DNA from 3 places in the Acetobacterium sp. K1/6 genome. Region 2 is predicted to be linked to each of the others. Evidence: riboswitches for the same ligand, from Rfam matches in the RefSeq annotation. Region 2 holds a riboswitch; each other region holds the start of a gene.
What was found. A riboswitch is a leader RNA that binds a small molecule or an ion and turns the genes downstream of it on or off. The one in region 2 is predicted to bind cobalamin.
Positions count from the first base shown of each region.

Region 1: another riboswitch for cobalamin. It lies ahead of U2P91_RS12520 (AAA family ATPase); the one in region 2 lies ahead of U2P91_RS08815 (ABC transporter substrate-binding protein).
Region 3: another riboswitch for cobalamin. It lies ahead of U2P91_RS11235 (hypothetical protein); the one in region 2 lies ahead of U2P91_RS08815 (ABC transporter substrate-binding protein).

Region 1 is NZ_JAXQGA010000014.1:16,852-27,625, reverse strand. Features, by position in the region: gene U2P91_RS12530 (ABC transporter ATP-binding protein) at 1-454, shown strand, start outside; gene rffA (dTDP-4-amino-4,6-dideoxygalactose transaminase) at 510-1,643, shown strand; cobalamin riboswitch at 1,751-1,935, shown strand; gene U2P91_RS12520 (AAA family ATPase) at 2,082-2,861, shown strand; gene U2P91_RS12515 (nitrogenase component 1) at 2,852-4,141, shown strand; gene U2P91_RS12510 (nitrogenase component 1) at 4,128-5,300, shown strand; gene U2P91_RS12505 (ABC transporter substrate-binding protein) at 5,331-6,431, shown strand; gene U2P91_RS12500 (FecCD family ABC transporter permease) at 6,439-7,449, shown strand; gene U2P91_RS12495 (ABC transporter ATP-binding protein) at 7,451-8,221, shown strand; gene U2P91_RS12490 (class I SAM-dependent methyltransferase) at 8,245-8,904, shown strand; gene U2P91_RS12485 (MarR family winged helix-turn-helix transcriptional regulator) at 8,936-9,385, shown strand; gene U2P91_RS12480 (ABC transporter substrate-binding protein) at 9,586-10,774, shown strand, end outside.
Region 2 is NZ_JAXQGA010000008.1:45,959-56,732, reverse strand. Features, by position in the region: gene cobI (precorrin-2 C(20)-methyltransferase) at 1-57, opposite strand, end outside; gene U2P91_RS08840 (precorrin-8X methylmutase) at 60-689, opposite strand; gene U2P91_RS08835 (GHMP kinase) at 743-1,627, opposite strand; gene U2P91_RS08830 (cobyrinate a,c-diamide synthase) at 1,624-2,991, opposite strand; gene U2P91_RS08825 (heme ABC transporter ATP-binding protein) at 3,204-4,481, opposite strand; gene U2P91_RS08820 (FecCD family ABC transporter permease) at 4,483-5,514, opposite strand; gene U2P91_RS08815 (ABC transporter substrate-binding protein) at 5,629-6,585, opposite strand; cobalamin riboswitch at 6,690-6,880, opposite strand; gene U2P91_RS08810 (leucine-rich repeat domain-containing protein) at 6,953-7,783, opposite strand; gene U2P91_RS08805 (leucine-rich repeat domain-containing protein) at 7,823-8,695, opposite strand; gene U2P91_RS08800 (ECF transporter S component) at 8,783-9,571, opposite strand; gene U2P91_RS08795 (ABC transporter ATP-binding protein) at 9,550-10,774, opposite strand, start outside.
Region 3 is NZ_JAXQGA010000011.1:65,198-75,971, reverse strand. Features, by position in the region: gene U2P91_RS11270 (nitroreductase family protein) at 1-552, shown strand, start outside; gene U2P91_RS11265 (DUF2284 domain-containing protein) at 762-2,330, opposite strand; gene U2P91_RS11260 (hypothetical protein) at 2,523-3,131, opposite strand; gene U2P91_RS11255 (AAA family ATPase) at 3,604-4,524, shown strand; gene U2P91_RS11250 (cobaltochelatase CobT-related protein) at 4,567-6,333, shown strand; gene U2P91_RS11245 (family 1 encapsulin nanocompartment shell protein) at 6,490-7,278, opposite strand; gene U2P91_RS11240 (encapsulin-associated ferritin-like protein) at 7,303-7,650, opposite strand; cobalamin riboswitch at 7,884-8,070, shown strand; gene U2P91_RS11235 (hypothetical protein) at 8,225-8,893, shown strand; gene U2P91_RS11230 (helix-turn-helix transcriptional regulator) at 8,982-9,884, shown strand; gene U2P91_RS11225 (GyrI-like domain-containing protein) at 9,955-10,413, shown strand; gene U2P91_RS11220 (GyrI-like domain-containing protein) at 10,428-10,774, shown strand, end outside.

The sequences.
Region 1 (10,774 bases), on a different contig from region 2:
AAAAGGGCTTCCCAAAGACGAGATCACCCGGATTGCCAACCATTATCTGACCCAGGTGCATCTGCTGGAGGTGGCCGATCAGCCGCCCTTTCAACTGTCCGGGGGGATGAAACAGCGGGTGGCGCTGGCCCGGGCACTGGCCAATGAGCCAGCGATTCTGCTACTGGATGAACCCTTTGGCGCTTTGGATGCACTGACCCGGATTCATATGCAGCAACTGGTGCGAAAAATCTGGAAGGATGATCAGAACACCATTTTTATGATCACCCATGATGTGGACGAAGCCCTGTCGCTGGGCACCCGCCTGCTGGTGATGTCCAAAAGTCCCGGCACCATTATTCAGGAATTTACCGTCGATTTTTGTGACCGGGTTGATAAACGCACCGGACGGGTTCAAGTGGATGCAAGCTATTTGGCCCTGAAAGAAGAAATCCTGGATTTGATTGACGTTTAAAGAACCGGTCAAGTCCCCAATCATTCACCAGATTAAGACAAAAGAGGAAATGACCATGATACCATTTAATATGCCCCTTTATTTGGGAACCGAAATAAAATATATAAAAGCGGCCATCACTAAAAATCATCAGATTGGTGGGGATGGCCCTTTTACGAAAGCCTGTTCGGACTGGTTGTGTCAAAACGCCCAGATCCCCGGGGCTTTTTTAACGAACTCCGGCACCGCGGCTCTGGAAATGACGGCCCTGCTGGCCGGCATCAAGCCCGGAGATGAGGTGATCATGCCGGCCTTCACCTTTGTGACCACCGCCAATGCCTTTGCCCTGCGCGGTGCCACCATTGTCTTTGTTGATATCCGGCCGGATACCTTAAACATTGACGAAACCCTGATTGAAGCCGCTATCACGTCCCGCACGAAGGTGATGGTGCCGGTCCATTACGGTGGCATTGGCTGCGAGATGGATGCGATTATGGCTATTGCCAGACGCCACGATCTGTTGGTGGTGGAGGATGCGGCGCAAGGTGTGATGGCCAGCTACAGAAATAAAGCCCTGGGAAGCATCGGAGATCTGGGCTGTTACAGCTTCCATGAAACCAAAAACTACACCATGGGGGAAGGTGGCGCCCTACTGATTAATCGCGAGGATCTAATCGAGCAGGCCACAATTATCCGCGACAAGGGCACCAACCGCCATGATTTTCTGGCGGGCCGGGTGGACAAATATTCCTGGGTCGATCTGGGTTCCTCCTATTTACCCAGCGAACTCAACGCGGCTCATCTTCTGGCTCAGCTGGAAGCCGCCGAAATGGTTAACCGGCAGCGGCTGAACCTGTGGCAGCACTATTATGAACGGTTAAAACCGCTGGTTGCGGCTGGCTATATTGAGCTGCCGGTAGTGCCGGAACACTGCCAGCATAATGGTCATCTGTTTTATATCAAAACCGCCAGTCAGCAGGAACGGAACGATCTGATTCACTGGCTCAAGCAGCATCAGATCTGTACCGCCTTTCACTATACCCCCCTCCATGAAACCCCCGGCGGCCAGAAATTCGGACGCTTTCACGGTGCCGACCGCTTTACCAGCAACGAAAGCCTGCGGTTGCTGCGGCTGCCATTATACTTTAGCCTTTCGGAGCCAGAGCTGGAGCGGGTGGTCGCAGAAATTGTCGCCTTTTATAAACGTTAACCCTGCAAGATATCGGCGATATTGTCGTAAAATCGGCATCAGAAATGTTTGTTGAGACTAAATAAAAGACTTGACGCGGTAACTGGTTAGTTGTATACTAGGCATACAATTAAATCAGAAATAGAGGTGGCTGGCATAGCAATGCCGGCATAATAGGGAAACAGGTGAAAATCCTGTACGGTACCGCCGCTGTATAAGAGGAGTTTTTCCAGGAATACCACTGATCATTTGGGAAGGTAGGAAAAATGAAGACGCTTGAGTCAGAAAACCTGCCTGTGTGGATATTCTTTTATTCTGCGTGATTACAGAATAGGTGAAGAACAAAGAAAGGCGTAGCGATGCCATTTCTTTGTGTTTTAAATTCAGCATAAATACGGAGCTGCAGTTGTCATTATGATAACTGCGGTTTTTTTATTTAGGAAAAAATGGAGGTAAATTTTGGAAAGAATAGCGATTTATGGTAAAGGGGGAATTGGAAAATCAACCACGGTGTCCAATCTTTCCGCGGCTTTGGCCCAAAAAGGGTTAACAGTGATGCAGATCGGGTGTGATCCTAAATCAGATTCAACCATCAACCTGACTGGCGGAAAACGCATCCCGACAGTGCTGGAAGTGATTCGGGATAAGGATATAGCTACGAGACTTTCTGATCTTGTATTTACTGGCAGTGGCGGGGTCCTCTGTGTCGAAGCTGGTGGACCAAAACCTGGAATCGGCTGTGCCGGTCGGGGAATTATTGCGGCCTTTGAAAAACTGGCTGAATTGAAAGCCAATGATGTTTATAACCCGGATGTCGTCATTTACGATGTGTTGGGAGATGTGGTCTGTGGCGGTTTTGCCATGCCGATCCGTAATGGCTATGCCGACAGCGTTTGCATTGTGACTTCGGGAGAAAGCATGTCGCTTTATGCCGCCGATAATATTGCTGCTGCGGTGCGATCTTTTGGTTCCCGGGGATATGCCAGTCTGAAGGGGCTGATCCTCAATAAGAAGGGGATTGTCAATGAAGCGGCTATTGTTGCTCAGTCCGCCCGGGAAATTGACACCGCAATTCTCCACACGATTGAACGCGATCCACTGGTGCAACAGGCCGAAGCCTTACATCAAACCGTGATTGAGGCCTTTCCGGAAAGCCCTCAGGCGCGATCCTATGCGGCGCTGGCGGATAAATTGTTTGACTGTGAAAAAACCGCCGGGAGGGCAGCAGCATGCGTTTAAACAGACTGTCAGAAATTAACCATAATAAGGATATTTATGGGGCGTCGGTGGCTATTTCATGTGGGGTTTTTTGTCCAACCTTCGGGGTGGCCGTAGCAGCGCCGCTGATCAGAGAAGCGGCTGTCCTGGTCGTCGGAACGGCTGAATGCACCTGGTATGCCCGAAACAGCTGCATCTACCACAGTGAAGAACCGGGCTACGAGCGGTTTTTTGCCGGTGTCTTTGAAGACACCGATATTATTTTTGGCAGTCGCGATGGCATCCTGACAGCCTTGCTGCAGATCGCCAAAGATCCCCGGATCCGTTGTATTTTTTTAGTCAGCACCTGCATTCCTGAAATTATCGGTGAAGATCTGGAAGCCATTAGTCAAGCCGCCGAAAAGGAATGTGGCATTCCGATTCTGCCCATTCATGTGGCCCATTATGACCGAAACTGCAATGAATTTGGGGTGGCGGTGTCCCAGACCATGAAAGCAATGGTCCGGCTGATGAAACCGCAAACGGTCAAACCGGGAACGGTTAATCTGTTGGGACGAAATTTTCATGCCGGAATCGAAGGCTCTCTGAAGGATTCGGAACTGCTGGGACTGCTTACGCAAAACGGGATTACGCTTCATCTGATCATTCCGGAACCCTGTAACATTGAAGCCCTTCAGAGCGCCCCGGCGGCGGCCCTGAATATCGTCACCAGCGAGGTCGGTCGGGAACTGGCAATGGCCTTGGAAGACCAGTTTGGCACTCCCTACGTTTTCTTTGAACCCTCTTTTGAGCTGGATAAGATCCGATCAGGTTACCAGCAGCTGGCAGGACATTTGGGTATCTCGATTCAAAAAATAATTGAAAAAGCTCATCAAAACGCCGTTTCGCAGCTGCAAGAGGCGCGGCAGGTGCTGGCCGGAAAAAGCTTTGTCAATGGTGGTCGGCCGCCGGATGCCTTTGAAGCGGCGGCATTTCTGACCTCCCTGGGAATGGTGCCACTGCTGATTAACGCCTATCGGCTCACGGATAACAGTCAGGAGCAGATTGATCGGATTCTCGATCAGGGTTGGGATCCCTATGTGAATTACGTAGCCAATCCCAATGCGGCAGTCAGTCTGATGCCGGAACTTTTACCGGATTTATACATTGGTTTTGGACCGGTGGATTATTTAAAACAATTGGGAATCTTGCACCTGGAACGACTCGTGCCACCGGGAAAAATTGGCTATGAAGCGATCACCTGGGCACTGGCGGCGGTCAAATCAGTTTTAGCGGGAGGTGCACCGGATGTATCTTTCTAACAATTATCCCGTCCCATCGGAACGGATGGGTTTGCTGTGGGCCCTCAGCGGCGTCAGGGAGCTGGTGATTGTGGAGTTCGGGCCGGAGGGCACGACCCGCTATTTGCTGGAATCGTTAAAAGAATTCGGGAATGCGGCGCAGGCCAGCTTTTACACCACCACAATGGATGAGGATGTCGTGGTGTTTGGTAACTATGACCGGCTCAATCAGGTCTTGATGGAAATTGATCAGCGCCTTCACCCCGAAGTGATTGTGGTTCTGGATTCATCAGTGGCCGCGGTGATCGGGGTGGATCTTGATGGCATCTGCCATGAAATCAAACCGCACATTGACGCCAAACTGATAACAATTAAAGGAGGTGGTCTGAAAAACGACTGGACCGTGGGGATTGAAACGGCATTGCGTTTACTGGGTCAGATAGCCATTAAAAATCGGCCTAAAAAGAATCGGTTTAACATCATCGGCTGCTGTGCCGATGAATACAATCATCTGGCCGAAGCCGCTGAAATTAAAGACATGATGGCAAAGTGTTTTGCTATGGAACTTAATTGCAACCTTTCCGGAAACACCAGTGTCGCCAGTTGCAGAAATATCGGGCAGGCGGTGGTAAATCTGGTGCTCCGGCAGGAGGGACTGGCGCTCGCACAAGATCTGCAGCAGCGGTTCGAGATTCCCTATGTTGATGGCCGGCCTTACGGGTTGGTAGGAACCCGGGCCTGGCTGCAGAAGATTGAACGTGTTATTAACCAGAAGGCCGATTATGCCGCCGTTCATCAGGCCGTAACAGCACTGAAAATAGCCAAGGAACAGGTCATTCAAAAGAATTCGGGAAAAACCATCGTACTTTGTGGCCATGAAGATAGCGTCCGGGGTTTAGCTGAGTTTTTTAAAGACGAGCTGAATCTTGAAGTATATTTTCTAAAGAGCAGTTGGTGCTCCCGTTCCACCGAGTTGTCGGTGATCAGTCAGTCGGCCTATGAAAAACTCAGAAGTCATCAGGACGTTCTGGTTCTGGCAGATGGGTTGCAAATCAGAGACCTGCCGAGCGTGGATCGGATTCAGGTTGCCCATCCCAAAATTGCCGGGTTCACTGAAGATCAGCCGGGTTTAATGGGTTTTCGTGGAGCGGCCTATCTGCTGAACAAACTAACTAAATAAATTGATTAAATCTTAAAGGAGACAGGAAGAATGAAAAACAGATTAAAACGTGTCTTAATTATCAGTATGTGTTTGCTGATGGTCAGTCTGTTAGCGGGCTGTGGCGAAACAAAAAAAGATGAAACCAGTGAGGCTTCAAAATCAGAGCGAACGATTACCGATCTGGCTGGAAAAACAGTCACCCTGCCAGCCGTGGCAGAAATCAAAAATGTGGTGATCATTGCGCCACCGCTGTTATCCACCTATGTCAGCAACGGATTGAGTACCGACAATATCGTTGGTGTCAGTGCGATCGCGCTGACCGAAATGAATAAAGTTTTATTGGATTACTTTGTTCCCAATAATAAAGAAATCAACACGACCTTTGTATCATCTGCCTATGAATCTAATGCCGAAGAACTTCTAAAGCTTGATCCGGATATTATTTTAGTCTATGGAGATACCCAAAAAAAAGGTCTGGAGACGATTCAGGTCCCCGTGGTGGACTTTTTTATAAAGAATCAGGTTAACGAAGACTGGTCGGTCCAGATTGATCAGTTGATGCGGGAAATTTTTGGTTTGGAAGATGACAATTCGCTACAACAGGAATGGGATATCGCCAATAAAAAGGTCGATACCATTCTTGCTGAAATCGGCAGTGTCGAAAAACAAAAAGGTCTGATGATTATGAGTAACACCGGAGATAAGATTACTGTTCGTGGTGCCGGTACTTATGGGGATGACTGGTTAGTGAAAAGTGGATTGGTTAATGCTGCGGCTGAGCTAAGCGGTGAAAACATTGAAGTAACCATGGAACAACTGCTAGCCTGGAACCCTGATATTGTCTATGTTTTTCGGGGATTACCGGCAGATCAGTATTTATCAGGTTCGATTGCCGGCCAGGACTGGTCTCAGATTCAGGCTTTCAAAGACGGTAAAATCTATAATACTCCGGTGGGGATTATGAACTGGGGTACTCCTTGTGCTGACTCACCGCTGATGATTCAATGGCTGGTCAGCAAAAACTTTCCCGAAAAACTGTCAGACAATGAATATCAAACGATTCTGAAGGAGTTTTATGAGCGCCGTTATGAAATTAAACTCAGTGACGAAATGATCCAGTCTATCTTGATTCCTGGTAGCGGTAAGTAAGATTTCAATGAAACCAATCACCAGGAATAACACATTTATAGTATTGCTTTTGGGGTTACTAATCGTTTTTTCTTTTGCTTCACTATTTTTAGGTCGGTATTATGTCGAGCCGGAGCATGTTTTAAAGCTGCTCTGGTCCGGACTGTTAGGCAGTCCTCTTGATAGTGTTGATAAAACGGTAGTACTTGACATTCGGCTACCGCGGCTTTTTATAGTTATTCTGGTGGGCGCTGGTTTGTCTGTCAGCGGGGCGGCTTTTCAGGGCTGTTTTCATAATCCTCTGGTCAGCCCTGATGTATTGGGGGTTAGTGCCGGGGCCGGTTTTGGTGCCGCCCTGGGAATTCTTTGGACTAATGGGGTTACCACCGGGGTTACGGCTGCGATGGCTTTTGCTTTTGGGCTTTTAAGTGTAGTAGTAAGCCTACTTCTTTCGCGGTTAAAAAACGAATCCTCAATTTTAGCGCTGGTCTTATCCGGGATCATTGTTTCGGCCGTGTTTAACGCCCTGATTTCGCTGGTCAAATTTGTGGCTGATACCGATTCTCAGTTGCCGGCGATTACCTTCTGGCTAATGGGAAGCTTTTCAAACACGACCTTTGAAGACCTTGGTAAAATCATTGTACCGATTTTGGTTGGCATTGGGGTACTAATCGCTGTTCGATGGCGGATAAACGTTTTAACATTGGGGGATGAAGAAGCCAAAACCTTGGGGATCAACCCCGGAAAAACACGTATGATCATTATTGCCGCGGCTACCATTATTACGGCATCGTCGGTGGTGGTAGCGGGCATCGTCGGTTGGGTAGGCCTGATTATTCCAAATTTGTGCAGAATGATTGTTGGCTCAGACCATAAATATCTGATGCCGGCATCCTGTTTATGTGGCGCGGTATTTTTATTGACAGTGGATTTTATTGCCCGGGTTTTAACCCCCTCTGAAATCCCCATTGGAATTCTGACAGCCATTATCGGAGCGCCTTTTTTCGCGCTGGTTTACAAGAAAACAGAGGGGTGTTGAGATGCAACTGGCAGTAATTAAGGGTAGCTATGGCTATCATCCGGAAAATAAGGTGCTTTCGCAAATTAGTTTTGAACTTGCACAAGGGCGGATTATGACTATCCTGGGGCAAAATGGGATTGGCAAAACTACCTTGCTGAAATGCATGATGGGCCTGCTCAAGTGGCAGGAAGGCGAAACCCGGGTTGATGGCCAGGTGTTTACCTCAATGCTGGATCGTGATGGGATTGGCTATGTTCCTCAGGCGCATAAAACTGTTTTCGCTTTTTCGGTTTTTGATATGGTCACCATGGGACGAAGCCGTCATGTGTCGATCTTTGGGATGCCTTCAAAGCTGGACCGGGAAAAGGTACTGGAGGCGTTGTCCATAGTCGGCATCATCGATTTCAAAGATCAACTTTGTTCTCAATTAAGTGGGGGACAATTACAACTGGTTTATATTGCCAGAGCATTGGCTAACGAACCGAAAATTCTGATTATGGATGAGCCGGAATCCCATCTCGATTTCAAAAACCAGTTTTTGGTTTTAAAACTGATCCAGCGGCTCAAAGACGAACAGGGGATCTCCTGTATCATCAATACCCATTATCCTGAACACGCCTTACGGATTTCAGATGATACCTTGCTGCTGGGAAAAGGTCAGTATGGATTTGGACCGAGTCACGAAATGATTACTGAAGCAAATATCAAAGACTATTTTGAAGTAAATGCAAAAATTTATACCATTCCGGGGCTGAACAACCAGAAAAAAGCCTTTACGGTAGTGGATTAGAGAATTAATGAAAGAGGAAAAAAATGGCTACTTTTGATGAAGAAATAAAAACGGTCTGGAATCAGCATGCAAAACATTATGATAAAAAACATAATCAGCGCGAAGATCGCGATATTTGGAAACAAATTCTGGTGGAACATATTGGTAAAGATAAAAACCAGAGAGTTTTGGATATGGGAACCGGCACTGGTTTTTTGGCGCATTTAGCAGCAGAGGCGGGTTATCGTAGTGTGGGTATTGATTTTGCGGAAAAAATGGTGGCACAGGCAAAAGAAATTGCTAATGAAACTAACCTGGACATTGACTTTATTCAGGGAGACTGGAATGAGCTTCCTTTTGAGAATGATAGTATTGACGTGATCGTTAATCGTCTGATTATGTGGACGGTTTTCACGCCGGAAGAAACCCTGAGGGAGTGGTGGCGGGTTTTAAAACCAGGTGGCAGGATTTTGTGTTTTTGTCCAGAAGATACAAAAGAAAGGATGCCAAGTCATTATACCGAAGCGATTGAAAAGCTGTTACCACTGCGTAATGCCAATTCAGTACAGTTTGCGCAAACGCTGAAAACGACTGGGTATCAGCAGATCAGCATTACTGAATTACCGGAATTATGTGGTGATAAACTCTTTAGGCACTGGGCCCTGATTAAAGGTGAAAAGGAAATTATGTCGTCAACTAATTGAATTATGCCAAACCATCGGTTATAATTTATTCATGAAAGAAGATGTAAATGCTGTAATTAGTGAATATATAAAAATGGTTGAAAAGATTGCCAATGGAAAGACTAACGTTCTTGACTTTGGAGGTGATCTGGTTTTTTATCGCGGGGAAATTCATATGATCAAGATGATCGGCGATTTTCCGGGAATCTTTGTATCGGAGATGGCGAGAAACTTTAATATTACCCGAGCGGTGGTTTCCAAAACCATTAAAAAGCTGGAAGCGAAGAATGTCGTCTATAAGGCAATTGATGAAACGGATAAAAAGAGGATGCGGCTTTATCTGACAGAGAAAGGAAAAGATGCTTATCGGGCGCATCAAAAGTATCATAATCATTATGACAGTCCACTTTTTTCCTACCTTGATGGACTGGCGAGGGAAGAACTTGAAGTAATTGACGCTTTTTTAAAACGGGCAAATTTACTGATTGACAATCATTTTTAGCAAACGGCACCGGGACTTTAAACCAGAGTCCTGGTGCTGTTTTTATTTGCAGTGAAGAGTATTCATCAATGATTCAAATTGCGCAAGTATAAATGAAATAAAACAAGTGATTGCTAAACGAAAAATAAGAGCGTATACTGATTGTAATACATTTAAAATAATTAGTCAGGAATCGAAAATATCAGTTTAAAGGAGGAAAAATGAAAAAGTCTATTATTACTTTAACCCTTGTCTTGGCATTGGCACTGGGAGTTAGTTTTTTTATGATGCCAGCAGCATCGGTTCAGGCTAAGAGAACGGTTGAAATTGGGGTCTTGTTGCCGATTACGGGGACCTGGAAGGCCACCGGAACGGCTGGCGAAACAGCGTTAGATGCGGCGCTGCCATTTGTCAATGATTATCTGGCTGACCGTGGGATGCAGATGGTACTGGAGATTCGGGATACCCAGAGTAACCCGGATAAGGCCTTAAGTGAATTGGAAGCACTAAAGGCAGCGGGAATTACCACGGTGATCGGACCAATGATCAGTGACGAGGCCCTGGCGGTAGTACAGTATGCCAAAGACAACAAGATGCTGTTGCTAAGTCCATCGGCAACTGCTACCGAATTATCTCAGCCGGACACTTTCTTTCGAATGGTGGGTACCGATGCCAGTCAGGTTGATGGTTTGACCCGGATTATGAATACGGTTTACAAAAAGAAACATCTCATCACCGTTTTTGTGGATGATACCTATGGCCGGGGATATGATACCTATCTCCAGCAAATGGCCCCGGCTCAGGGGATGGATGTGATCGGAACGGTTGCCATAGCCGCTGAAAATCCAGATCTTGCCAGTGTAGCGGAAAGCGTGAAATCACTGGCAGCTGGTGCGGATGCGACCAATACCGCCGTGGTGATAATTGCCCCCAGTCAGACTGGCGCAGATCTCATTAAAAAGGTAATGACTGATGATCAGCTGTCGGCTATGAAATGGTTCGCCAGCGCTGATATCATCGGTAATCCAGCAATTTTAACGGATCTTCAGGTAGCTGCCTTCCTGGAAAAAACCGGGATGGAAGGGTTGACCCTTGGAGATAAGGGGGTTTCTCTGGATGCAATGCCGATAATCAGCGAATTGCTCAATGGTGCCACTGATTATTCTCCCTATGCCATCACCACCTGGGACGCCCTGTGGTTGCTGGCAGATACCTACGCTCAGGCGCCGGAACTGGATGAGGTGAGCGATTTTGATACCCTGAAAGCTAATCTGGTTAGGGCTGCGGGCAATTTTAGAAATGCCTTTGGTTCCTTTAATACCATGGATGAAAACGGGGATACCCGCGGCTCTAAATACTTGCGCTATATCTGCATTAAAGATGGTGATAGCTATAGCTGGAACTGTAAGG
Region 2 (10,774 bases):
ATCGCCGGGGCCAACTCCGATGCCATAAAAAATTCCTTTTTTTGTAGCGCTCATCATTCTTACCATTCTCTTCCCAGTTGATAAAGCATGGCATTAAGAATCGCCGCCACGACCGGACTGCCGCCTTTTCGTCCGTTGATCCGAATGATGGGACTGTCAATCTGATCCAAAGCTTCCTTGGATTCCGCCGCGCCGACAAAACCGATTGGCGCACCGATAATCAGGGCTGGTTTGGCATTGCCAAGCTTGACCTGTTCAATCAGGGTATATAAGGCGGTTGGCGCATTACCGATGGCAAAGATGCCCACACTGTCGTCCTTCAACGCTCTTTCCATGCTGACCGTGGAGCGGGTGACGCCGCGCTTTTTGGCTTCTGCGGCGACATCGGCATCGTGGACAAAATTGACAATTTCAATGCCGTGGTCAGCCAGTGCTTTTTTATTAACTCCGACCTGAATCATCCGGGTGTCGGCATAAATTTTCTTGCCCTGTTTCAGTGCTTCGATGCCACTTTCATAACCGTTGTTTAAAATTTCCAGTAAATCCGCATATTCAAAATCAGCGGTGGTATGGATGATCCGTTTAACCATCGGGGCAATGGCTTCCGGGAAAACCTTATCGCCCATTTCAGCGGTAATAATCTCAAAACTACGCTCTTCAATTTCTCGGGGGTTGTTAATGTATTCCATTTTTTCTCACTTTCTTAAGTCGATTTATTTCTTTATTATTCAAAGCTCTATGATCACACCTCTTCGGTGGTTATTTTTATTCCGCCCGGGATCAGGCGGTTTTGGTAGATTTCGGCATAGGCCGATTCGGGAACAACCTGCTTGAATGCATTTAGAAACTCAGCTTCTTGAAAATCACCATTGTCATACATGACGCCAATCACTGTGCCGCTATGACCGATGACGGTTCCCAGACCACCAAAATCCCGAGATAGGCCAATCAAATCATCGAGATAATTCTTTTTTAAGCGTTTCTGGTTAAGAATAGCGCTTTTAGTACAGGCCGCGCCAATCTCCTTGAGGCTTTCGGTGCGAACCCCTTTTTCAAATTGAGTGACAATTTCGACAAAGATGGCTAAGTCGTCTGAGGAATAATCATCCTGACTTTCATTAAAGGTCATCGTATCAATGCCACCGTTAAAATCAATGATTAGGATATCTGCTTCCACGGTGCCATCAAATTCCTTTAGTACCGAGCCACTGAGATGATTAAAAAGGTTTAAGCGCTCAAACATCAGATTGTCTGATGGCTCAATACCGGTGCAAAGCGAACCGATCTCCTTTGGGATCAGATCCAGACCAAAATAAGCACAAAGCCCGGCAGCCATTCCGGCAATATCGGCAGTGCTGCTGGCCATTCCCTTTTCCACGGGAATATCACTAACCATGGAAAAATGCAAATGTTTTTTTTCCAGCTCTGGAATCGCAAAGCGCCGAAAAACCGCTTCGACCTGTTTTCTGGTTTTGGGCTTTAACACCTCAAGATTCCCCGGGCCTTCAGCAATCGTAATCCGGGAATAGCGGTCAATCGGGCTGGATACCAGACAGGGACTGCCATCATACCAGCCCTGAATATATTCGCCACAGGTGCCCGGGGTTTCGACCTTAACCCGCCTCATGCCTGCCCCGCTTTGTGCTCCAGAACGACATTTAGGAGACTGCTTAAAAACATCGGGTTGCTGTAAAAATGAATATGCGGATAACCAGCCAGGACATTTTTCTGGCGGTACCCACAGGTCCAGGTTTTCCCTTTTTTGGTGATTACATAGGCCGTCGGCAAGACTTCATCACTAGAAACCAGGCTGTGATGAAATTCATGTCCGCGAACCGCAATGCTTTTTCCACCAAGATAGGCCGAAATATCAACATATCCAAACCGCTGCAACCGTTTGGTCATTGTGGAATCGGCATCGAAAAATCCCACCGCCGGATTCGTTTCACCGCTGTTTAGAGTCATCGAATTGGTCAGATACATAAGCCCCCCGCACTCCGCATAACAGGGCAATCCGGCTTCCAGCTTATCCTTGATATCAGCAATCATCAACGTGTTGGCGGCCAGCTCGGCGCCGAATATTTCCGGAAAGCCACCACCGATATATAAACCATCGAGATGCTCTGGGAGACGCGCATCATTTAAGGGACTGAAAGTAACCACTTCCACTCCGGCGTTTGCCAGGGCTTTAAAATTGTCATCATAGTAAAAATTAAAGGCCCGATCTTTGGGAACGCCAATCCGCAACCCCTGATATTTATCGGCATAAGCTAAAAAGGGATCGATAAAAGCACTCACCGGTTGGTCATGCTTGCTAATTTCCCATAATTTATCCAGATCAATATAGGCTTCGGCCAACGCTCCGGCCTTGTCCACCTTTTCCCTGAAATCAGCAATCTCTTCCACCGGTACCAGCCCGAGGTGACGACTGTCCATGACAATGTCCGGATTATTAGGAAAATAACCCAGGCAGGTCACATCATTATAGGCTTCAATCATTTCTTTTAACAACAGGTAATGAGACTTTGATGAAATGCGATTGATGATGACCCCCACAATATTCGCTTCGGGGTCAAAATCGACATAACCCTTTACCAGTGCTGCGGCGCTCTTAGCCATGCCCCGGCCATCAATGATCAAAATCACCGGTGCGCCAATGGTTTTGGCCAGATAGGCACTGCTGCCCACCTCCGACTCCAGACTATGGCCGTCATAGAGACCCATGACCCCTTCAGCAATCCCCAGACCATTTTCTTCGTCCAGCCGTCTAAAAAAGAGCCCCCTGATGATTTCCTCGTCCAGCATCCAGGTGTCCAGATTAATGGAAGGTTCACCAGTAACAAAGCGATGAAACATCGGATCAATATAATCCGGACCGGTTTTAAAAGGCTTTACCCGGAGACCCCGCTTTTTAAAGGCCGCCATGATGCCCATGGTAACCGTTGTTTTGCCAACATTGCTGCTGGTTCCCGCCAGCATAAAATAATTCATATTTCTGTCTCCTTTTTTTAATGACTTGTATCACACGCTTATATTGTTATTAAAATTGCTCTATACGTTGAATTAAAGAATTTTGCAAATTGAACCGGTAATTGTGCAGTATGCGGGCGATTAATAATCGCCCCTACATTAAATATTTAATCCGACTCATATATTAAAAACTTCACCGCACAGCGGCTGCTTCCAGCCAACCATTTGCGAAGCTATTTTTCATTAATCAGGGTCCGTTCTTTGATCATTTTTATAAACTCCTGATGACTATTCATTTCGTTGACCGTTTTCTTCTTTTTGATAAGCTCAAGCTGTTTAACCAGCTCGCCTTCGGTAAAATCGTTGTTCAGACAATTTCGATGGAAATAAAGCTCACCCCGCAGGTTTTCCAAACCCATCAGGTTATTAATATTACCATGACCAAAAGGCAGATCCGAAATCAAAATCAGGTCACTTTCTGCCATCACCGCCAGGTTTTCTTCCTGCTTTTCCCTGCTGATGGCGGTAAAAGGACTTTCTTCAACCATCGGAATCCCCAGCACATCACAGATGGTCCAGTCATCACTGCCCTGGTTGACCACTCCGGCTGTGACCTGATGGCCCATGGCCTCCAGTTCTTCTAACACCTGAGAAGCCTGATTGCCTCCACAGATCACGTGAATTTTCAAACTGCGATAGTTTTCCGATTCCTTAATCACCCGCAGTGGGATAATCTCCGGTTTACAAAAAAGCTTATTCTCCTGAATAAACATTTTCATTTCATAGACTTTTTTGAGATTGGCTTCGGTGATTACTTCTTTCGGTGTTCCGTCGATGATGACCCGGCCGTCTTTCATTAAAATAAGCCGGTTGCAATATCGGGCCGCCAGATTGATGTCGTGAAGCACTGCCACCACGGTCATCGATTTTTTTAAATTCAGGTTGCGGATCAGCTCCATCACTTCAATCTGATGGTGGATATCCAAAGCCGAGGTGGGTTCATCCAGAAGAATGATATCCGGTTCCTGAGCGATGGCCCGGGCAATAATCACTCGTTGCTTTTCGCCACCGCTAAGATTATTATAAAACCGTTTTCTAAAATTTAAGGTCTTGGTAGCCCGCATGGCCTCGGTTACAATATTATAATCATTCTGAGTTTCTCTGGTGCGATAACTCAGATAGGGGTTTCGCCCCATCAGAACGATGTCCTCCACGGTAAAATCGTAGTCGATATCAAAAGACTGGGGCACCACGGCGATCATCTGGGCCCGTTCCCGTTGGGTATAGTTAGTATTGTTCTTTTCTTCCAGGGTAATCACCCCGGATTTAATCGGCAGCAGTCCGGACAAGCATTTTAACAGGGTTGACTTGCCGGTGCCGTTAGGACCAATCAGCCCGACAAACTCGCCCTGGCAGATGGTCGCGCTAAATCCCTGTAGGATATCTTTTTCGCCATAACCGGATACCACATCCTTGAAATCGAGCATGATTCTTGGCATTAACCGTTCCATCTCAGAGCCCCCCTTTTTTTCTTTTGCGGAGCAGATAAACAAAGAAAGGACCGCCAAAGGCGGCGGTGATTACACCCACCGGAATTTCCTGAGAGGTCACCGACCGGGCCAGGGTGTCGCAAAGAATGAGAAAAGCACCGCCAAAGAGCACTGAAAAGGGTACCAATGTGCGGTGTTTGGGACCGGTGATCATGCGGACAATATGGGGCACAATCAGCCCAACAAATCCGATAATCCCCGTGGCCGCAACCACTGCTGCCGTTATAAGGGATGAGGAAAAGAGGATTTTCTTCTTAAGCGCCTCGGTATCAACGCCCAATTGAGTGGCCGTTTCTTCGCCCAGCAGCATAATATCCAGCTCTCTGACGGAGGTTAACATGATGACGCAGCCAATCACTACATAGGGCAATACAATCAGGACCTGATCCCAACCCTTACCATTTAAACTTCCCATCACCCAAAAAATAATTTGCGTCATGCTATCATTATTAAAGATCATCAGTAATGACATAAAGGCTCCCAGTGATTGGCCAATGGCGATGCCACTGAGTAAAAGCGTGGCCACCGGCACCTTACGACCGACCCGGGAAATATTATAAACCAACAGAATGGTTAAAAAAGAACCGCCAAAAGCCAGGATAGCAACCCCATTGGATCCTAAAAAATTACTGGAGAAATTCATCACAATACCAATCGAGGCACCCAATGCCGCCCCGGAGGATACCCCTAAAATGTAGGGGTCGGCCATCGGATTTTTAAAGATTCCCTGATAGGCAGCCCCGCACAGTGCCAAAGCACCACCGGTCAGAAAAGCGAGAATGACCCGGGGTAGGCGAACATTCCAGATAATCGCCGTTGCGCCCTCATTGATATTTTCCATCCCCAGATTAATATGAAAGATCTGATTTAACAGAATTTTATTGGCATCCCCAAACGAAATGGTCGTAATCCCCGTAAGGGTGCACAGATAAATCGTGCCGATGCAGATTGCAATCGACAATGGCAACGCGTATTTTTTCAGTTTTTTTTTCATGCTGACTCCATTTTCTCCATTTAATCTGTTCACTCCTGAATTCTCTCTTCTTCATCTGATAAAATTCAGGGGCGAACAGATTTCACCCCTACCAATTTTGGTTTAACAGACACTTTATTTTGCAAATATTTCCGGATAAATATCCTTAGCCAACAATGCCAGCCCCTGTACAATCCGGGGGCCCGGTCGTTGAATTAAATCGCTTTCCGGGGTTAAAAATTCGTAATATGCGATCTCGTTATTTTTAATCGCGGTAACCTTGTCAAACCCGGGCGTCGCCTTTACCTGTTCTGGTGTGTTGTAAAGGGAAATATACACATCCGGATTGCTCGCAATAATTTGTTCAGTACTAAGCTGAGGCCATGGCGTAGCTGCATCAGCAGCGATATTTTTGGCATTAAGATCAATAAGCATTGCATCCATCATCGAGTTAGGACCAGCACTGAAGAAGTCACCCACATCAATAAAGACTGATTTCTGGGTTTTAGCAGTTTTGGCCTGATCAACGATCACCTGACGATCCGTCATCATTTTTTTAACCACATCCCCAGCCGCATCATTAGCGTTTGCCACTTCACCCGCAATCACAATATCTTTCATAACCCCATCTATACTGATCGGACTAAAGAGGATGACCTTTGCACCCGTGGCTTCCAGTTGTTTTCTGACATCATCGGAAACAAAATCTGAAGCCAGTACTAAATCGGGTGACAGAGCAATGATTTTTTCCACATTGGGCGCATTGTAGTCACCGATGCTCGGCACGGTTAGCGCCTGTTCGGGATAATTATCATACTCGGTGCGACCCACCACCTGATCCCCTACACCAATGGCGAATAAAATCTCGGTTGCAGCGGGAGACAGTGAGACAATTTTCTGGGGTTCTTTTTCAATCTTGACGGCGTTTCCAAGATCATCGGTTATTGTCACCGGATAGGTGGTAGCACCGCTTTTGGGTGAGACGCCGGAACCATCTGCGGATGACTCGCCACTCTGGCAGCCGGTAAAGGATACCATCAGCGCTAATACGGTAAAAATCACCAACAACCTTCTCATACTTTTCTTTTTCATTTTCTTCCTTCTTTTTCTTTATTTTTTTGCTTTTTTCGCAAAAATAAATCCAGCTTCCTGTGGAGGCTGGATACTAAACAAAAGGTTTAATTCTTTTCTTCCCACCGAAGAATTTCTATGATTATGAGTGTCCTGACTCTTGCTTCATCCTCAGTTCTCCCTTCCCATCGGTTAGACAGTGGATTAAAAACGTCGTCAGCAATTACAGTAGCGGGGGCTGTAGGGGTCTTACACCCCTTTCCTCATCACTTTCCTATTATATTAGTGGAAGTGTATCATAGAACGGGAAATTTTTCAATTGAATATTTTAGCGAGCTTCATCCCAAGCCAAGCATTTGATCGTCTAAATTCTAGTTATTGAAGTCCTTTATTTTTTCGCAACATTATTTACGTATTCTGTTCGAAACTCCTGGGATTGGCAATAGTGATCCACCCGGGAACCCTTTATGCAGCGAATTATGGTATCATTTTTATTAATAATCCATTCGCCGATTTCATCAATATTATGAAGAATAGTCAGATATTTAAGCCGCGAGCAGCCATGAAAAGTCCATTTTCCCAGCCGCTTGACACTACCGGGAATGAACACCTCGGTCAGGTTTTTACACCTAAAAAAAGCACTCTCTTCAATTTCTGTCACGCCCTCTGGGATCATCAGTTTTCCTTCCAGTCCGGAAAAATAGAATGCTTCTTTGCCAATAAAGGTCAGATTTTCTGGGAATACCACGCTTTTCATATTCTTGGTCCGATAAAAGGTGCGTCGTTCAATCCGGCTGACCCCATTGGGGATCGCAATGGTTTTTAATTCCCGACAGGATTCGAAGGCACTTTCTCCAATACCGGTTAAGCAACTACTTGGCGAAAGTGTGATCTGAGTCAGGGCCAGACAATTTTTAAACGTTCTCGGCGGAATTGACCGAATGCCATTCGGGATTTCGATCATCAACAAATTGGTGCAGCCCATCCACGCTGCTTCCCCAATTTCTTTGAGCGTTACTGGAACATGAAGGGTTTTCAGGGCCGTACAACCTTTAAAGGCATTTTTATCAATTCGAATCAAACCTTCCGGTAAGGTCAATTTTTTTAAACTCATCTTATTTTCAAATGCACCAAAACCAATCGCATCATAATTTCCGTTGATGACAATTTTTTCCTGTTTATAAATTCTCACCTGATTCTTTCCCAATGTCCTGATCATCCCGCCTGCTCCTCATCATAATTTTTACAAACACCGTTATTATAAATACTCCGTCTGATACTCGTAATTTTGACAATACTGATCGACCCGAGATCCCTTTTTGCAGAATATTCTAACACTTTTTCGATTGAAAAGCCATTCACCCAAATATTCCGGGTCACTACGGAAAGTTACTTTTACCAGTTTTGGACAGCCATGAAAGGCCCATTTCCCGATGTGCTTTACACTTTTGGGGATTTCAATTTCCTCAAGAACTTTACATTTCAGAAAGGCACTTTCTTCAATTGACTCCAACTGGTCATTGAGCTCAATTGATAATAGTCCACAATTGTAAAATGCTTCTCTGCCGATGCTTTTTAAATTCATCGGCAACTTCACCGCTTGCAATTTCTTGCATCCACAAAAAGCTCTGAAATTGATCGCTTCCACTTTTTCCGGTATAGAAATTCCAGCTAATGCCTCACATTCCAGAAAGGCACTCTCCCCAATGTACTCAATATTGTCATGCAAAACAAGATCATTCAAAGACCGGCACTTCTTAAAGGTCTTTTCTTCGATCCGCCTGACCCGCCAGGGGATATCGATAGTTCTTAGTCGCAGACAATCGTAAAAGGCACCCTTGCCAATGCGCCAGATTTGTTTTGATAGTTCAATCCGATTTAACATGGTGCAACCCCGGAAGGCTTCATTGCCGATAATTTTGACGCTGTTTGACAAAACTACCCGCCGCACCTTTGTGATTCCTTTAAAGGCACCCGTGCCAATCTCCCTAAAGGGTTCCGTGACCTCCATCTGTTTGTTTTTTATACTTTTCGCATCGCTGCAATCAAAGAGACCCTCTTGTTTTACTCTCTGATTCACATGCCATACCTGGGTTTGCCGCGTTTCTACTGCTTTACTATACTCTTCCATTTCGTCATTTCTCCATCTCAGCATCCGCTGTCATCATCAAAAGAAACTCTCCCTGTCACTTTTGATCTTTTTTCACTAAAACAAAATCTATTTTGGATCAATCAGACCATATTTTTTCTTGATCCGTTCCAATTTTTCAATCATCGGGTTAGCTGCAACAAATAAGAAAAACACAGTGGCACTGGCATGAATCAAATCAAAGGGTGCCCCAGTGATATAAGTGGCTAAAATCGTTTTCCAGTTAATAATGCTGGACCACATCAGCAAGGATGCCATATTCATAATTCCGCCATAGATAAAAAAGGTTGCCAGAAAGCCATACAGACAGAGCTGACCCTTGCTTTTTTTCATGGCACCCTTCTTTACCAGAATGCCCGCCAGAAAACCAATAATACCGAAGACAAACATCTGCCAGGGGGTCCAGGGGCCTTGACCAAAAAAGAAGTTGGACACAAAACAAACCATGGCTCCCACCAGAAAGCCGGATTCGGCACCAAAACAAACCCCGGCAATGATGACAATGGCCACCACCGGTTTAAACTGTGGCAACATGAAAAAGGCGGCCCGTCCAGCGACACCGATAGCCGCCAGCACGGCGATGATAATCAGCTCTCGAGCCTGGGGCTTACGTCCTTCAAACACCATCAAAAAAGGGATGCAGGTATAGATAATAATAAACAGGCTGATAAAATAATATTTACGATCTTCCATAAAATAAATACCAAACCAGATCGTCAGAGGAATCATCATCAGAATCATCATCAGGGCGGCCCATGTCCGTTTGCTCAGCCTTCTTTTGCTCAGATTTTTTTTGCCAGGTGGTTCGACCTGTTCTTCAACCTCATCTCGGTCATCTAGAAATTCATCTGACAACATGTAATCACATCCTTTACTGTAATTGCATTTTCAAAGATATGCCGGGACATCCGGTTTGCTGAGGTGGTATAAAAACTGTTGCCCGAAAAAAAAGCCCGCGGTGAATTACTGGTGACAATACTGCCATCAAAAAACAAGCCGCAAACATCCCCGAACAAGGCACAAAATTCAATGTCATGGGAAACCATAATAATGGTCACCCCCTGTTTTTGAAGTGCTCTCAAAATCTCGCCCAGTTCCCGCTTAAAGTGGTTATCCAGGCCTTTTGTTGGTTCATCGAGCAATAGAATCTGCGGTTCCAGTAGCATGATCTTGGCCAGGGCCAGCCGTTGCTGTTCGCCGCCGCTGAGGTCGTAAGGGTGCTGATCCAACAAATGTTCAAGATGCATCAGTTTAACAAACTTATCCACCATTGTTTTTTGGTTCTGATCGCAGTCAGAGGTGCTACCTTTTATCGCTCTGGTTCCGCCAATCATTTCATATAAATCCCGTTCCACCGTCTTTTTAACAAACAGACTTTGGGGGCTTTGTGGCAGTACCCCCAACATGCCATGAAACAATTCTTTATCGGTTAGCTTTCTGACATCTCGGCCATTAAGTAGCACCTTGCCCCGATACGGTTTGTTGATCCCCGAAATCAGCGATAGTGAGGTTGTTTTCCCGGTGCCATTTCCGCCTACCAGACAGTAAAACTCGCCTTTTCGAACCCGCAGTGATAAGTCTTTAACCACATCCGGCAAGTTCTTATCATAGCGAAACCAAACCTCTTTAAGCTCCACGACCGGGTCACTTAATGCTGGCTCCGGGGTTTCCAGCGGCATGACTGTTTTTAGACCCGGATTATTGCAAAACAGTTCGCTCATCCACTTGCGGCCTTCTCTCACCGTAATCGGGCATTCCAGATCCGATTCCACCTCGGCAAAAATCTGCATCGGGGCCGGCATCGATAAAAACATATCGTGACCAAGGGTCCGTAGTTTTTTTCCGATTTGGCGGGGGGTTCCCGTGGCGATGATTTCGCCTTCATCCATGACCACCACCTGATCGGCAACCGGGAGAACATCCTCCAGACGATGTTCGGTCATAATAATGGTGGTTCCCAGTTCGCGGTTGATTTTTTTAACCGTTTCCAGAAAATCCGAAGCTGCAATAGGATCAAGCTGAGAGGTTGGTTCATCCAGAATCAGCACCGCGGGATGCATG
Region 3 (10,774 bases), on a different contig from region 2:
GGAATTAGCGATGAAAGTACCATTACTGCGGAAGAAATAATGGAGATCGTCGACCATTCAACGAAGCACGTACCTTCGGCATTTAATTGCCAAAGTCAGCGGGTAGCAGTATTATTTGGAGAGAAACATCTGGAATTCTGGAGTATCGTGATGGAAACACTCAGAAAAAAAATTCTGGCTGATGAATTTCGGTCTACTGAAAATCGGATCAGCAGCTTTGCCGCAGGATGTGGAACATTGCTGTTTTATGATGATACGTCTGTTACTAAAAGTTTGATGGAAAGGTTTTCACCCTACCGGGATCGGATTCCGGATTGGGCTGAGCAGGGCAATGGGATGTTGCAGTTTGCCATTTGGACGCAATTGTCAGCAGCAGGTCTGGGTGCAAGCCTGCAACATTATAATCCGATCATCGATAATGATGTAAAGACTGCTTTTCTGATTCCGTCGGATTGGCGACTGATTGCCCAGATGCCCTTTGGTGTGCCTACCGAAGACCCTATTGAAAAAGTTTTCGAGCCCATTGAACGGCGCGTCATTGTCATTGAATAATCAAAAAAATGGGTTATCCGTGGTTTGAGGTTGTCGATAAACGACCGTACCGACCAATTGTTAATTTGTTGTTCGCTGCGGAATCGGACAGGCGAAGCAGTGTCCGCTCCGATGCGTACAACATGATGTAACAATTGTCGGTACGGGGTTATCTTTTTTGATAGTCTGAAAGCACCGGTTATCCGTGCTTTTTTTTGAGGGTAAGGCGATTATTCAAGCAGTAATAAACCATAGTATTTAACAAACTCATTCTTAGAAGCCAGTGTCTTTAAGGTTTCGCCGTTGTTTCTTACGGTTTCGAAGACATCAATGCCGGACCCTTCCATTGAGGGACGGCGATTTTTCGTGTTAAGACACGGTTTATCCAAATCACAGGCGGGGCAGATGTGACAGGGTCCGGACCAGAAGGCAAAGGCCTTGTGAAAACCGCCAATAAAGGCTAAGCGTTCTGCTTCTAAGATCTTTCGTTGAAATTCTCCGGTTCCCGGGGTTCCTTTAATTAGAAAAGCCCTGGTGTAGCGGGAGATTAATCGGCCGGTTTCTTCAAAGGGGATCTCGTTGGCCTGACAATGTTTGAGATTGGCCGATGAGCAACCAAAGGCACATTTGTTTTTGGCAAATTCGGTAACCACCACCGAATCGGTGGTAATTTCTAAGACATCATCAAAGCCGATGTTAAGGATTGGATGCTTGAGGCGTTGCATCGGTGTCAAAGCCAGAGCTTCCACAAATGATGGCGATTTTCCGGAAAAAATGACAGCAGTATCGGTTTCAAGCGGAATCAGAGCAGTGGTGGTGAGACCGGCTGCCTCAAATTTGTGGATGACTTCATTTGCGGAACAAACCTGGCCCTCAAAATGGATCATCCGATTGATTCCAGATAACCTGGCCATCAGGGTTGCATGCTCGTCAAAGGCGTCGTGAAGCATCAGGATACCATCTGGCTTAAGCATCGGTAAACAGGCGAGTACTTGATTTAGAAACAGCGGCTGATCCTTACTGATTGACAAACGGGTGAAGATAATCAGAGCATAGGCCTCATGATTTTTGGCAGAGGCAGCGCGCAGTTTATCAAAGGAACTGGTATCGATCGGCTGTGCTTGGGGATCATTAAAAACAGCAACGTCAATCGGAAAGGGATCATCGTCGCAAAGCAGGGTGATCTCCAGATCGGGAAAGGCATGGAGAAAACAATCTGCCATTGTTTGAGCTCCGGGACCGCCGATTAGAATTTTCCCGGACAAGGCGGGGAAGAATTTAACGCATTCAAGCGCTTTCATGCGAGTCAATTCATGGATTGCCTTAATCTTTAGTTGATTAAGCTGTTTATTGGCTAAATACTCCGGCCCACTATTTTGTTCAGTTGGTGTGTTTTTTAGTAGTGAAGATTTCAACTGACGCCATTTTTGAGATTGTAATTGCCGCAGTTTGATGGTGTCGCCCAGATAATCTGGACTGGATGAAAGCAGATAGCACTTGGTTATGATGGCATTGCTGTAACTGCCCTGATAACAAAAAAGAAGCCCCAGACTTTCCAGTAGCGGCAGAAATGACGACAATGCCGTGGCATCAGTTTCGATTTTTTCTGAAAGTGCTTGGGCATCGGCGCCATTATCTCCGAAGGAATTAAGAATTTCAAAAAGATCCAGTTCCAGGGCGGTAAATAAAGCTTCAGATGCCCAGTTGGCGGTTGAAAGGTTTGCCAGATACTGGCCGCCATGGGTATGGGGGTCATAGCTTTTTAAAGAGAAGTAATGATTTTTTTCTAAATTTTTCATCAGGATTTCCTATTCTTGAAATTTTTAGGGGGTAGAAATAACGAACAATTTTTATGCACATAAATTCCCGACTAAAATGCGGGCGCAGGACCAAAATGTTGATTGTTATTTTGATACTAATGTCATGATGTACATATTTGTAACAGCAACTTGTTTATTTTCAACTAGTGGTTAATGATTCATGCGTTATGATCATAGCAGGGCTTCTATTTGTTTTTTTGACCTTTTATCCAATATCTCTCCTAGTAATGCGTTTTGGATAAAGTTTTCTATTTTATCTGTTCGATGCTCTTTCCTGATAACAAGAAGTACCTTCAAGAGATCAAGCAGTATTGATTTTCGCATGGTTTCCTTAATGGACATGAGATTAAAGGTAATAAGTCTAGAAGCTATTTTATCATGTAAGTCAGGCTTAGATGAAGCTATTTCGCCCAATGACTGAATACATTGGCGTATCGTGATGGGTTTTTCATCGTTTTGGAGTTGTAGATATTTATCAATGGTATCGTCTATTTTGTTTTCGGTATCCCACTTTACATTGTTGGCAATCAAATTCAGTCCGATATTTCTTTGATAAGAATTTTCACTTTTTAGTTTGCTTTTGAAGGTATCCCAATACGGATAAACATCGTCAAAAAAGAATGATCTGTTTTGCAGAATGAGAAATACCTGATATCTAATGGTGTTATCTTTTAAGGAGAGCCATTCTACAAGCTGCGGAATATCATCTTTGTTTAATGTCTTTGACGCTTCTTGTAAGTCGCTTTTTGAAATCGACATAATTTGCTCTAGCGTAATCAATCTTTATCCCTCCAATTGAATATTAAATAAGCTGTTATATTTTTTATTAGCCTTATGATGCAAGAAGTTTTGTGTTAACTATAGCATATTTTACCATATAAAAAAAGATCGAGTACCCGCGGAGGGTACAAAAACAGATAAACCACAGTCAGGAGACCTTCATGCGCGGCTTTATGCTTAAAGAGTTCATTTAGAAATACAATCACGAGGCCATGCAATGAAACCGATCATCCAACTGGATATCAAAGAGCGATCCTTCGCTTTGGAGGATTGCTCTTTTTAGCGGAACTTAGAACAACCGGCTTTATATGAATTACCGGTATTTGGCGGTTTAAGATAAGAGTCTTAAAAAAGGATAAATTTTTGTGCTTTTGCATTTTTTCTAACTATTCCGCTGGGTTTTGTGTTATATTCAAATCATTCTAAATAAACTGACAAAATCGATGCATGGCATTGACAGAAAGGAAAACGAATGAGATTAACACAGGAATTACTAAAACAGGGAATCAGCGAAAAGCTGCTTGACGATATAAAATATTTCAAACATTTTTATAAACTGGAGGAGCGTCTTCAGGATCGGGTCCCCAGTACCGAAACTGTTTTTTATGGCAAGGACATCTGGTCGATGTGTATTACTGCCATTCTAGAGGGCGAAAACATTTTACTCTCCGGTCCCAAGGCCACCGGAAAAAATGTCCTGGCCGATAATATTTGCGAGCTTTTTAACCGTCCTCAATGGAACACCTCCTTCCATGTCAACACCGACAGCTCCAGCCTGATTGGTACCGATACATTTATTGACAATGAGGTACGACTGCGACGAGGATCGGTTTATGAGTGTGCCATAAACGGCGGCTTTGGCGTTTTTGACGAAATCAATATGGCAAAAAACGATGCCCTGGTGGTACTCCACTCGGCTCTGGATTATCGAAAGGTGATCGATGTGCCGGGCTATGAGAAAATCAAGCTCCACGACGCCACCCGGTTTATCGGCACCATGAATTATGAATATGCCGGGACTAAGGAGCTAAATGAAGCCCTGGTATCTCGTTTTATGACCATTGATATTCCCCAAATTGAGGAAGAAACCCTGATGCTGATTTTAAAGGATTATTTTCCGGATGCCAACCCGGAAATTCTGGCCCAGTTTGCCGGTGTTTTTTTGGATCTTCAAGCCAAGGCCAGAAATTCGGAAATCTCCACCAAGTCTGTCGATCTGCGGGGGATTATCGGGAGTCTGCGCACCATCCGCCGAGGCTTAAAACCGATGCTGGCGGTCGATATGGGGGTGGTCGGAAAAACCTTCGATCAGTTTGAAAAAGAAATCGTTCTGGATGTCATCAAAACCCGGATCCGGGAAAGCTGGGATTGTGCCGATGTTTTTTCCGGCTAAGGCCAGAATCGGCCCAACACCTGAAGAAGGGAGGAACAGGCCATGAAGGATGCAAAATGGATCTATCAGGACTATGAATTTGACAACCGGGTATCCAATCTGATGTGGACGGTTTCCGGTGATTACGATGAAAACATGGACGTCGGAGAAAAGAGCTTTATTTCAAAAAATGTGGCCCTTTACCATGCCGTAACTGCCGGGGGAAGGCGAAAGTTCATTAACTGGCCCAGTGTCAAGAAATACGTCATCAGTCGTTATCGGGCGGGTTTTAATAAGGATATTCTCCTGAGTCTTATTGCTATGGGGAGTGATGTGGTAGTGGAAGAAAAAATTATTGCCGAACGCCCCGGAGTTTATGATATCCGCAAAGATGCCTACGATGATATTCTTCGCAATTATTATAAGCTTCACACCGACGATCTGATGGAAAAGGTACGTCACGCGATGATCCTAAAAAAGATTGGTAAAGCGCCGATGATGGACACCGAAACCCGAAACATCGCCAGCGATCTGGAAAACCTACAGGATCGGGAGGATACCATTGAGTTATTAAAAGGCATTGAAGAAATCTATGTGAAATATTTTCCGATGTTTGTGGAGGGCGATAGCGGTGATTCCAGTGAATCGGGCCACAATAAAAATCATCTCCGCGGCGATTTTTCTGATTTTATGTTAGAAGAGATGTTTGACGAGCCCGAAGACCTGGACATTGAAGCCTCCATTGAAGACATTGCCGAGGCTCTGCTGGGAGAATCCCAAGGAGATCAGTCCAACGTATCCAATGATGCTGACAACCGGATTTTGCGGGTGCAGGAAGAGGATATCGAAAAAATCTATGAAAAAGTGGCTTACTATTACGGAAAATCGTTTTTGGATATCAGTGAAGTCAAAAAGCTTCAGAACCGGGTATGCAAAGACGCCCATGGCAGCTGCCGGATTCATATGACCGATGGCGTCGTCCGGAGTGACAGTGATAATGAATTTCAACAGAAATATGTGCAACGGCACCAGATTAAAAATACCGATGTGTTTCGCGCTAATTACAAGGTGTTCAAGCGCAACATTAATAAGCTTCGGGAAAGCATGTCCCGAACCCTGGTTCAGGAAGAAATTATCGACGCCATCCCTTCTGATGCCGGGAGGCTGATTCCCAGCAAACTCTGGCGGATTGGTCGTAGCAGTAATAACAAGGTTTTTGTAAAAAATATTGATAATAACAAGGGGAGCTTTGTGGTGGATATCCTTATCGATTCCAGTGGCTCCCAGCGACGTAACCAGTCCAATGTTGCGATTCAAGCCTATATTCTGGCGATGGCATTAACCCAACTGGGGATTCCTAATCGGGTGCTGGGTTTTTCCAGTTTTCTTGACTATACAGTCATCAAACGCTTCCGTGATTACGAATCGCCCCTTTCAGCCAATGACAACATCTTTGAATATTATTGCTCCGGCAACAACCGCGACGGTTTGGCAATTAAGACCACCTGTGAAGATCTCATTAAGCGAGGGGAAGATAATAAGATTTTAATTGTCCTCAGCGACGGCCGCCCCAACGACATTAAGGTGGGAAAGGGTCAGGTTAATAGTTTAACCCAGGCCTATCGGGGTCGGGTGGCTATTTCTGACACCGCCCGGGAAGTTCGAACGGCCCGCCAACAGGGTATTATGGTACTGGGGGTCTTCACCGGAAAAGAGCAGGATCTGATGGCTGAAAAGCTGATCTATGGCAAGGATTTTGCCTATATTAAAGACATTAACCGCTTTGCTGATTTGGTTATTAAGTATTTAAAGCAAATTATTGTAAGTTAAAAAATAAAACCGCTAAGCATCAACTGCTTGATGTCTTAGCGGTTTTTTTGGTACTATTTTGTTATCCTATAATTGTTATCCTCCGCCATAAAAAGATCAAACCGTTTTGTAATAAGATCGATTGACGCTCCTGATTGATAAAACGATGGGAAACGCTTATAGCGTATAGGAAATAATAATATTTTCGTCCAACGCGCGGAAGGTAAAGCTTTCGGTGATAAACAGTTTGACATTTTCTTTATCATAAGATTCAAAACCGATGGCAAAATCCTGTCCGATGGTCAGTTCAAAGTTTGGATTATCATAAGGGATCAGAAAAGCGCCATCAAGAACGGTGCTTAATAGTATTTTTCCACCAATGAGGGCTTCGATCTGTTTAATCAGCGGATACCCATGAGAGCTTATATTGAGACGATTATAAGCCACCTCACCAACAATTAATACAAAGGGACCGGCTTCAAATTTTTCTCTTAGTGTAACCAGGCCTTTTGAGATTGCTTCCATAATTTGGGAGTCTGTTTTACCAAAGGGTATTTTTTCATTAACGGTTACCGATTCCAGACCTTTAATCTGACCAGCTTCAAAGCCTTTATACACGACCGTTTCTTCAAACTCGGCAATTCTTTGGACAGCTTCTTCCAGATTAGTTAAATCAATATCCTTGGCACCACGCGTCAGGTTATCCATCTCCCAACGGTTTAAGGTGAAGCTTATTCTTGCTTCAACAAGTGGTTTGATCTTGAAAACACCGGTTTTAACAAGGTTTTCATCGTCATTAATTAATTCGAGTCGACCTTCCGATACGCTAGTAAAATCAAGACCTTTCGGTCCATTTACCGTGACGGCCTTTCTTGCTGTTAATCGACTTTTTAACACGGCTTCCGCTCGGCCATCAATTTCGCTCCAGGCGAGTTGAGTTAAGGGTGCGATTTCTCTTTTTAACATTTTTTCCTCCTTGATTAATGCGCGTTATTTTTTTAAATCACCGATATGGATACCGGATATATTTACAGACTCGGGTGCCGCTTCATTTTCTTCGGCTTCCAGAATTGAACCATCGACAAACAGGTACGTTCGCAGTTCTTCATCCCATTTGTCCATATTTCGTCTTAACCATTCAATGGCCATGCAGGCGTGTTCAATTTCTTCGTCCCGGTTATGCGCCATAATTCCTTTTAATTCAGGATCACTCGTTGCTGCCACGCGTTGGTTATACCAATCAACAGCTTCTAATTCTTCTTTTAAACTATTGATGGCCCGAGTGATGTTCATCGTTTTTTCATCTAATAATTCAATTGGTTCATGATACTGTGCCATAAAATTTCCTCCTACCTTCTAAATATTGGATATATAATAATTATACCCAAATGATTGTAGACTAACAGGATTTATGTTATCTTTGCAAAAAATTGTTAGTTTAAGTGAAAGCGATTAAGATTTTTAAAGAATCAATGTGTATTGTATCAATGGGTAGATAGCAGGCGCTAATGCTAAAAAAGATCATCCTGATTACGCTCAGGAAATTACTATGATCGGTCAGAATAAACCCTTGCCAAAAAATACGTTTTAGATTAGTATAGAGTCAAACCATGACAGAAGGAATGCGGTGGGAATCCGCAACAGTTTCTTTGCTACTGTAAGGCGATCATGGGTGCAGGTGGTCATTGGGTTATCCGAGAAGGCCGTTTGCAACAAGCCCCGCCAAGTCAGGATATTTCCAAATGGTTAAGATGTTTGAAGCTTCAAAGAAGGCTACAACGTGTGAGACCATTTAGAAATACAGGATTTGGAGAAATTTTTTCCCTTATCTGGACAAAAATATGGCACACATTTTGTAAACCTTTTAAAAAGGTTTTTTTAGCTTTTTGTAGATGTCGAGAAAGAGGAAGAGATGGAAAAAATTAGGATAATAGAGTTACCGGTTGATGTCAATATGCCGATGCTGATGAAAAAAATGAAATTAACATGTGATTCACCAGTTTATGATGAATACCAAAATGCGGTGGAGCTTTTAAGAAACCAGATAAAACCGATGGCGATCATTAAAGCCTGTCCGGTTGAGACGTTTTCGAAGCATTTAGTTGTGATGGATGGGATTAAGTACAAGAGCAAAACCCTTCATTATTTGTTAAAAGACCACGAACAGGTGTTTTTGTATTTGTTGACAATCGGTGAAATGCCAACAAAGCTTCACCAGATTGAACATTATTTTTTGCAGTCGCTTAAGTTGCCAATTATGTATGGTGCCATGAAGCACTTGAAAGCGGCAGTTCGGGAAGACAATCATCTTAAGCAGGTGGGAATAGCGAATCCCGGTCTGATCCAGGATTGGGCAATTCAGGATAGCAAAGCTATTTTTGACAGCTTTGGCAGTGCCTCCCTGCAGATCGGACTAAAGATGGGTAAAGGCTACATTATGCGTCCTGTCTACAGTTCTTCCGGGATTCTCTTTGATGATTTTCAAAATTATTGCGATTGTGCAGCGTGCAGCATCGATGGCTGCATTGCCAGAGAGGAAAAGATGACGGACGACGAAAAAAAGATGGCAAGTGTTGGGTGAAGGCAAACAGCGCGCGATCTTTTATAGAAGTGCCATTTGCGACAAAATTGTGATAAAATAGAAGACAAAACGACAAAGGATAATGACAATGCAAATCAATCGATTGCTAGAAATGGTCTATATTTTATTTGAAAAGAAAAAGATAACGGCGAGCGAATTAGCCGACTACTTTGAAGTGTCTCAGCGTACCATTTACCGGGATGTGGAGTCTCTAAGTGCGGCTGGGATTCCTGTTTATGCTGAAAAAGGTAAGGGTGGAGGAATTCGGCTGCTGGATAACTACGTGATTAAAAAATCACTGCTTTCAGAAAAGGAACAGGTCAATCTGCTGGCATCGCTACAGGGGATGAATGTGCTAAACGGACCGGAGGTCGATCCGGTGCTGAGAAAACTGGCGACCCTGTTTGAAAAAAAAGATGCCGACTGGATTGAAGTCGACTTTTCCCATTGGGGCGGTGATAGCGATGAACGGGAAAAATTTAATGTGCTGAAAAACGCCATCCTTGAAAAAAACAGAATTGCTTTTGACTACTTTAGTGCGACCGGAGAAAAGACCGGGCGCACTATTGAACCGCTAAAGCTCTTGTTTAAGGGGCAGTCCTGGTATGTTTATGGATTCTGTTTAAGTAAAGAGGCGTTGCGCTTTTTCAAGGTCAGTCGGATCAGGCAGCTCCGGCAGTTATCGGAGGCTTTTTCCCGGACCCTGCCGGAGGGCCCTGTTTTTGAAAAACCGGAGATAAGCGCTTCCCAAATCAGGTTGATCCTGAGAATTGACGCGAGCATGGCGTTTCGGATCTATGATGAATTTGATCCGGCCGCGATCACAAAAAATCAGGATGGGTCCTTTGTGGTAGCGAGCCGCTTGCCCGAGGATGGCTGGGTGTATGGCTATATTCTTTCTTATGGTGATGCTGCTGAGGTGTTAGAACCCCAGTGGTTGCGGGAGGCAATTAAGAAAAAATTGGAAGATGGTCTTAAAAAATATCTTTAATATGACATTAGGTGTCAGGTTAAAGGGTGTATACTGAATTTATTAATAAGTTAGAAAGAGGTATACACAAATGGATTATGAATTGGTACAACTAACAGAAAAGCAAGTGGCGGGGCTGAAAATACGCACCAGTAATACCGATCCCCAGATGGTTGAAAAAATTGGTGCCACCTGGCAGCGTTTTTATGGGGAAGGAATTGAAGCCTCCCTGACCGGCAGAAAAAATGAGAAATGTATTGGTCTTTATACCAATTATGAAAATGGTGTGGCCGGCACTTATGACGTGGTGGTTGGTTGTGAAGTTGATGCTGCAGCTTCGCAATCAGAGCGGGTTGAAACCGTAAGCATTGCACCTGGTAACTATGCAAAATTTGTTGTCCATGGTGATGTGCAGCAGGCCGTTGGCGACTTATGGGTGAAGCTTTGGGATATGAAGCTCGACCGGAAATTTAGTAGCGATTTTGAGGAATATCAACCCGGGGAAGACATGGCCAACGCCGAGATCCATGTCTATATTTCACTGAATTAAGGGAGACGCAAACGATGGACAAAGTCGATTATAAAAAGCAATTTAAAGCCTTGTATTTACCAAAGTCTCAGCCGTCAATCATTGCGGTTCCGGCGATGCACTTTGCTATGTTAGACGGTAATGGCGATCCCAATGGGGAAGCGTTTGCGGAGGTGGTGGGGGCGCTGTACAGCTTCAGCTACGCAGTAAAAATGTCCTATAAGAGCAAGACCATTCCGGAGGGCTATTACGACTATACCGTTTTCCCCCTGGAAGGGGTCTGGGATCTGGTCGACACGACCAGAACCAGTGCGGATAAAAGTAACTATGCCTATACGATGATGATCCGCCAGCCGGATTTTCTGACCGCTGAACTGGCTGC